Regions from separate parts of the Pseudoneobacillus rhizolycopersici genome, predicted to be linked through region 3. Evidence: riboswitches for the same ligand, from Rfam matches in the RefSeq annotation. Region 3 holds a riboswitch; each other region holds the start of a gene.
The links. Region 3 has a riboswitch for S-adenosylmethionine ahead of mtnW (2,3-diketo-5-methylthiopentyl-1-phosphate enolase). Riboswitches for the same ligand answer to the same signal wherever they lie in the genome.
Positions count from the first base shown of each region.

Region 1: it holds a riboswitch for S-adenosylmethionine, as region 3 does, so the genes downstream of both, metK (methionine adenosyltransferase) here and mtnW (2,3-diketo-5-methylthiopentyl-1-phosphate enolase) in region 3, are expected to answer to the same signal.
Region 2: it holds a riboswitch for S-adenosylmethionine, as region 3 does, so the genes downstream of both, ACX9YW_RS18810 (methionine ABC transporter ATP-binding protein) here and mtnW (2,3-diketo-5-methylthiopentyl-1-phosphate enolase) in region 3, are expected to answer to the same signal.

Region 1 covers NZ_JBTOOE010000023.1:37,857-40,129, forward strand. Annotated here, with positions in the region: gene metK (methionine adenosyltransferase) at 1-882, opposite strand, end outside; SAM riboswitch class I at 1,068-1,203, opposite strand; gene pckA (phosphoenolpyruvate carboxykinase (ATP)) at 1,428-2,273, shown strand, end outside.
Region 2 covers NZ_JBTOOE010000024.1:614-2,886, reverse strand. Annotated here, with positions in the region: gene ACX9YW_RS18815 (methionine ABC transporter permease) at 1-72, opposite strand, end outside; gene ACX9YW_RS18810 (methionine ABC transporter ATP-binding protein) at 65-1,090, opposite strand; SAM riboswitch class I at 1,168-1,276, opposite strand; gene ACX9YW_RS18805 (MFS transporter) at 1,455-2,273, opposite strand, start outside.
Region 3 covers NZ_JBTOOE010000019.1:44,102-46,374, reverse strand. Annotated here, with positions in the region: gene ACX9YW_RS17155 (pyridoxal phosphate-dependent aminotransferase) at 1-808, shown strand, start outside; SAM riboswitch class I at 913-1,022, shown strand; gene mtnW (2,3-diketo-5-methylthiopentyl-1-phosphate enolase) at 1,104-2,273, shown strand, end outside.

The sequences.
Region 1 (2,273 bases), on a different contig from region 3:
ACGCGCAGCGTAAGCAGCAGAGCGGTCAACCTTTGTAGGATCTTTACCAGAGAATGCACCACCGCCATGACGAGCATATCCACCATATGTGTCAACGATGATTTTACGTCCAGTTAGACCAGCATCCCCTTGTGGCCCACCGATTACGAAACGCCCTGTTGGGTTAATAAAGTATTTTGTATTTTCATCAATTAGTTCCTGAGGAACAACCGGGTTAATCACATGTTCTTTAAGATTTCGTTGAATTTGCTCTAAAGAGATTTCTGGGTGATGTTGTGTTGAAATAACGATTGTATCTATGCGGACTGGCTTGTCGTTTTCATCGTATTCAACGGTAACTTGCGTTTTTCCATCTGGTCGTAAGTAAGGAAGAATTTCTTCTTTACGAACATATGTTAAGCGACGTGCTAACTTGTGAGCTAATGAAATAGGAAGCGGCATAAGCTCTTTTGTTTCATTACATGCAAAACCAAACATTAACCCTTGGTCTCCGGCACCAATTGCATCAATTTCCGCTTCAGTCATAGAGCCTTCGCGTGCTTCAAGCGCTTGGTCGACACCCATCGCGATATCAGGAGATTGTTCATCGATGGAAGTTAAAACGGCACATGTCTCTGAGTCAAAACCGTATTTTGCACGAGTATAGCCGATTTCTTTTACTGTTTCACGAACAATTTTTGGGATATCTACATATGTAGAAGTGGTAATTTCACCTGCTACTAATACTAAACCAGTTGTCACACTTGTTTCAGCAGCAACACGAGCATTTGGGTCTTTTTCTAAAATCGCATCTAAAATTGAATCAGAGATTTGGTCACAAATTTTATCTGGATGACCTTCGGTTACTGATTCAGAAGTGAACAAACGACGTTTCGTTGACATCCGAATTCCTCCTATATTAGAAAACCTAATGATACGGTACTCATTCCCTAGTAGTATGAATAAAACAGCTTACTTTTATGATGATAAGCAGTTTGCTATTTTTAAAGGTAGCTTTTTAAACAATAAAAAAACCTTCCCCTGTAATCGTGAGGAAAGGTTGTTGCTCTCGTCAGAAGCGCCTTTCACTCTTATCGTTCAAGGTCGTTACCTTGCGCTGGTTTAGCACCTTTTCCAAAAAAAAAGACCTTTAAAGATCCTTCGATTCATGGTTAGGTTGCTGGGTTTCATTGGGCCAGTCCCTCCACCAGCTCGGGATAAGAGAGTATCCGTTCAAGGAAATATCTTAACCTAGACTATTGATAAATGTCAATATGTTTTCCTTATTAATGAAAAAAATATATAATATTGCAAGAAAAAATAAATTTTCCTGTTCCAGCTGAATAGTATAGACTAATTACGTTAATGTGTTATACTATTCAACGAGGTATAACCACTTTTTACAAATTTTATTCATTTTAACTATCGTAAAGGAAGGTATATGAGTAATGAATTCTGTTAGCATCCCAAACGAGTTACATGTGTTATTACAAGGCAACAATGTGCATACGCAACTTTCCGTTCCTCAATTAGTTGAAAAAGTTCTAACTCGCCAAGAAGGTGTTTTAACATCTACCGGTGCTGTTCGTGCTACAACTGGTAAATATACTGGACGTTCTCCTAAAGATAAATACATCGTTCAAGAAGCTTCTGTAATAAATAAGATTGATTGGGGTTCTGTTAACCAACCCATTTCAGAAGAAGCATTCTCCAATCTATATTCTAAAATGCTTGAATATTTGAAAATTCAAGAAGAAGTTTTTGTTTTCAAGGGATTCGCCGGCGCTGATAAAAGATATCGCTTTCCAATTCAAGTCATTAATGAATATGCTTGGCATAATCTTTTTGCCCATCAATTATTCATCCGTCCAACAGACGAAGAATTATTAGAACACCAATCACAATTTTCTGTCATTGCAGCTCCTAACTTTAAAGCAGACCCTGCTGTGGATGGGACCATGTCAGAAACTTTTATCATTATATCATTTGAAAAGCGTGTTGTCTTAATCGGTGGAACTGAATATGCTGGTGAAATGAAAAAGTCCATCTTCTCGATTATGAACTACCTGTTGCCTGAGCAAGATATTTTTCCAATGCATTGCTCGGCAAATGTTGGCCGTGAAGGCGATGTTGCCTTGTTTTTCGGTTTATCAGGTACGGGGAAAACAACACTTTCAGCAGATGCTAATCGCCGCTTAATTGGTGACGACGAGCACGGTTGGTCAGCAAATGGTGTCTTCAATGTTGAAGGTGGCTGCTATGCAAAATGTATCGGCCTATCGCGGGAAAAAGAG
Region 2 (2,273 bases), on a different contig from region 3:
CATATATAAGGTTTCATTGGTTGCCTGCCACATTTTATCCCAGTTTACGTTTGGAAAGAAATTCTCAATCATTGGTAACCACCTCCACGCCCACCAATTTTGAGCGAATATAATCGATGGCCTTTGTGATTTCGTTCCCTTCACCATCTATGTGAATAAACAATGTCCCGTATGAACCATTTTGGGTTTGATTAATTTTCCCTTGTAAAATATTGACCGTCACATTGTGATGTCTAATTAGTTCAGTTATGAGCGGCTGCTCGGTCGATTCACCAACAAAAGTCAATTGAACAATTTTCCCTTCAGGGAAACGTTGGAGCAAATGCTCTGCTGTTTCTTTCGTTTCTTCTGGTTCAGTTACTTGTTGGACAAATCGTTTTGTAATCGGCTGCTGCGGATTTTTAAATACATCCAAAACCGGTCCGATTTCGACAGTTTTTCCGCCCTCCATAACCGCAACCCGATGGCAAATTTTCTGAATGACATGCATTTCATGGGTGATTAAAACAATTGTTAGTCCTAAGCGCTTATTGATATCAACAAGTAAATCTAATATGCTATCAGTTGTTTGCGGGTCCAAGGCTGATGTCGCCTCATCACATAGAAGGACCTTCGGATTGTTTGCCAATGCGCGGGCAATCCCAACTCTCTGCTTTTGCCCACCACTTAATTCCGAAGGGTAAGCATTTTCTCTGCCCTCAAGACCAACTAATTTTATTAGTTGATCAACTCGTTTAATCCGCTCGGATTTTTTTACCCCGGCAATTTCTAACGGAAAAGCAATGTTTTCACGAACTGTTCTTGACCAGAGTAAGTTAAAATGTTGGAAAATCATACTGATTTCTTGACGCGCTTTTCTTAACTCCGCACCCTTAATTTTAGAAACAAGACGATTGGCGACTGTGACTGTACCGTTCGTTGGGATCTCTAGGCCATTAAGCATTCTGATAAGCGTACTTTTTCCAGCACCACTATATCCGATGACTCCAAATATTTCGCCTTGATTTATTTCAAGATTGACATCATCCACGGCCTTTACTTTTCCGTGTTTCGATGAATAAATTTTTTGGACATTTTTGATACTAATCATGATTTCACCTCTTTTTTGACAAATAAAAAGCCTTTCTGCATAAAAAATGACAGAAAGGCATAATAGTACGATCCTTTCTCTCATCTCCCAAAGCTTAGCTTTGTGTGAATTGGCACCATTTCAATGATTGTCATTGACGGTTGCCGGGCTTCATCGGGCACTTCCCTCCACCTCTCTTGATAAGAGCAAACCAAATTCTATATTTAATTAACACGTTAAAGCGTTTAAGTGATTTCGTAAGTACGTTTGATATCGTAACACGGATAAAATAATGCGTCAATATCTTTTTCGTTACTATTTTTGTGGTAATATTTAGGTGGCAAATCTCGTCATCAATAAACATTTCCCGAGAAATATGTCAAAATCAGGAGGCAGTCTTTAGTGTTCTTTCGCCATCCATTTTACGAAAAACGACATAGTAATACACGGAACCGATTAAATATAAAGTGGCAGTAATCGTAAAAACTGTCGCATAGCCCCAGTAGGTACCGTATTTGATGACAATTCCTGTCGAAACAGGACCCATTAACGCCCAACCTAAGTTGAATACCATCTGATTAACAGAATTCGCTAATCCCTTGACGGAGTCATCGACCATCGACATCATGAGTGATGATTGTATTGGGTTACCGGCATTCATTAATGCTTGCCGAAATAAGAATCCTAATGCTGCTAGCCACAGATGGTCTGTGTAAGCTGTTAATAATAAAAATGGTAGTGATAATAGTTGTAATAACACAACGGCTCGCACCTGTCCAACTTTTTTTACAATCCACGGACCGATGATAATGGCAATCGCGGTGGCTGCTTGACCTAAAGAAATGATAAAACCAATCATCGTATTAGAAGCTGAAAATCGATCAGCAAAATATAAATTTAAATAAGGGATAACGAGTCCTGCCCCAAATCCAATTAACATAGCCGGAATGGCAAAGAGGATAATCATTGTATATTTATTTTTTGTTTGGAGCTGGTTGGTTTTATTAACTTTTAAGTGGTTTGTTCTAGGTTTTTCTTTAAATTTTGTCATTGGAATTATCCCAATAATCATAAAAACAGCCCCGATAAGCAGGGTATAGCGAATACTTTCTACCTCTGAAAAGCCAAATGAGAATAAGTCGGTTAAGGTCCCGCCTAAAATATTTCCAATCACGTTTGCAGCTGTACTGACAGCAAATTGAAT
Region 3 (2,273 bases):
TTTGGTCCCAGATCCGGGCTATCCGGATTATTGGTCAGGAGTTGCACTTGCTGGGGCCAAAATGGTGACAATGCCTTTACTCGAAAAAAATGGGTTTTTACCCGATTATAAAACGATTGATCCAACCATTTTAGAAAAGGCGAAATTGATGTTTTTAAATTATCCTAATAATCCTACAGGGGCTACAGCAACTCCAGAGTTTTTCGGTGAGACAGTACGATTAGCTAACCAGCATGATCTATGCGTTGTTCATGATTTTGCTTATGGAGCGATAGGATTTGATGGGCAAAAACCGCTAAGCTTTATGCAAACACCTGGAGCAAAAGATATTGGTATTGAAATTTATACGTTATCTAAAACGTATAATATGGCTGGATGGCGCGTCGGTTTTGCTGTCGGCAATAAGAGTGTGATTGCCGCTTTAGAGCTCCTTCAAGATCATTTATATGTTAGTCTATTTGGTGCTGTTCAAGAAGCTGCCGCTGAGGCATTAACTGCTTCACAGGATTGCGTGAAAGAATTAAATGCACTTTATGAGGCTCGTCGAAATGTCCTGATAAATGGTCTACAATCGATTGGTTGGGAGGTTCAAGCACCTAAGGGCTCATTTTTTGCATGGTTAAAGGTTCCTCAAAGGTTTACCTCAGAAGAGTTTGCTGATTTATTATTAGATAAAGCACAAATTGCTGTCGCACCTGGCATCGGTTTTGGGGAATATGGCGAAGGGTATGTCAGGGTTGGGCTTTTAACATCGGAAGAGCGAATGAGGGAAGCAATTAGAAGAATGAAAGCATTAGAAATTTTCTAAAAGTCGATTGACAATCAAAAAAAATCATGTCATAATCCAAATTAATTTGAAAAAACAAAACATTTCACTATAAAAATACTAATAATAATATTAATAATAATAATTTCTTATCAAGAGCAGGTGGAGGGACTAGCCCGATGAAACCCGGCAACCGACTTTATTACAATATAAAGCACGGTGCTAATTCTTGCAGCTTAATGCTGAAAGATAAGAGGATTGTATTTTGCTGTGCAAACCAACCTCTTCTTTCGTGAAGAGGTTTTTTATTTGAATTTTTTAGAAAGGGTATTACAACATGAATGAATTAATTGCAACGTACTTACTTAAAGACTTAAAGGGAAATGCATTAAAAAAAGCGGAGGAAATAGCTCTTGGATTAACGATTGGCTCATGGACAGACCTGCCAACCCTTGAGCAGAATCAATTAAAAAAACATAAGGGTAAAGTGGTTTCCATTGAGGAGGATTCGGAGAGAAGAGGGGAAGCAATTATTAAAATTGCTTATCCACATGTTAATTTCTCATCCGATCTACCTGCTGTTCTCGTAACTACTTTCGGAAAGCTCTCTTTAGATGGCAAGGTAAAATTATTAGATTTAAATTTTCCGGCCGCATTAAAAAAGGCTTTCCCGGGTCCGCGATTTGGAATAGAGGGTATTAGGGAAAAGCTGAATGTTTTTGACCGTCCACTATTGATGAGTATTTTTAAAGGAGTTATCGGCAGGGACATAGCTTATTTAAGCAATCAACTTACGCACCAAGCATTAGGTGGTGTTGACATTGTTAAGGATGATGAAATCCTCTTTGAAAACGAGTTAACCCCGTTTCTTGGTAGAATTATAGCTGGAAAAAATTTACTAGATTTGACATATGAGGAAACAGGTCATCGGACATTATACGCGGTTAACCTAACTGGCAGAACATCATCATTAAGGGATAAGGCCCGGAAGGCAGCCGAACTAGGCGCAGATCTATTACTTTTTAATGTCTTTGCCTATGGTTTGGATTGTTTACAAGAATTGCGCGAAGATGACCAAATTGGCATTCCAATCATGGCCCATCCTGCTGTTAGCGGCGCATTCGCATCAGCAACAGATTACGGCTTTGCCCATTCACTCATTTTAGGGAAATTATTGCGCTACGCTGGGGCAGATTTTTCATTATTTCCATCACCTTATGGCTCGGTAGCATTAGAAAAAGAAAAAACACTATTAATCAAAAACGAATTGTTAAAAGAAGATGAGTTCTATAAAACGGCCTTCCCTGTTCCATCTGCAGGAATTCACCCGGGACTTGTACCACTCCTAATCAATGATTTTGGAATCGATTCAGTCATTAATGCAGGGGGCGGTGTTCACGGACATCCGGGTGGAGCAATTGCTGGTGGAAAAGCTTTTCGTCAAGCGATTGATGCTCATTTAAAAGGTCAATCTCTTTTAGAAGGAGCAAACGGTTATCCCGAATTA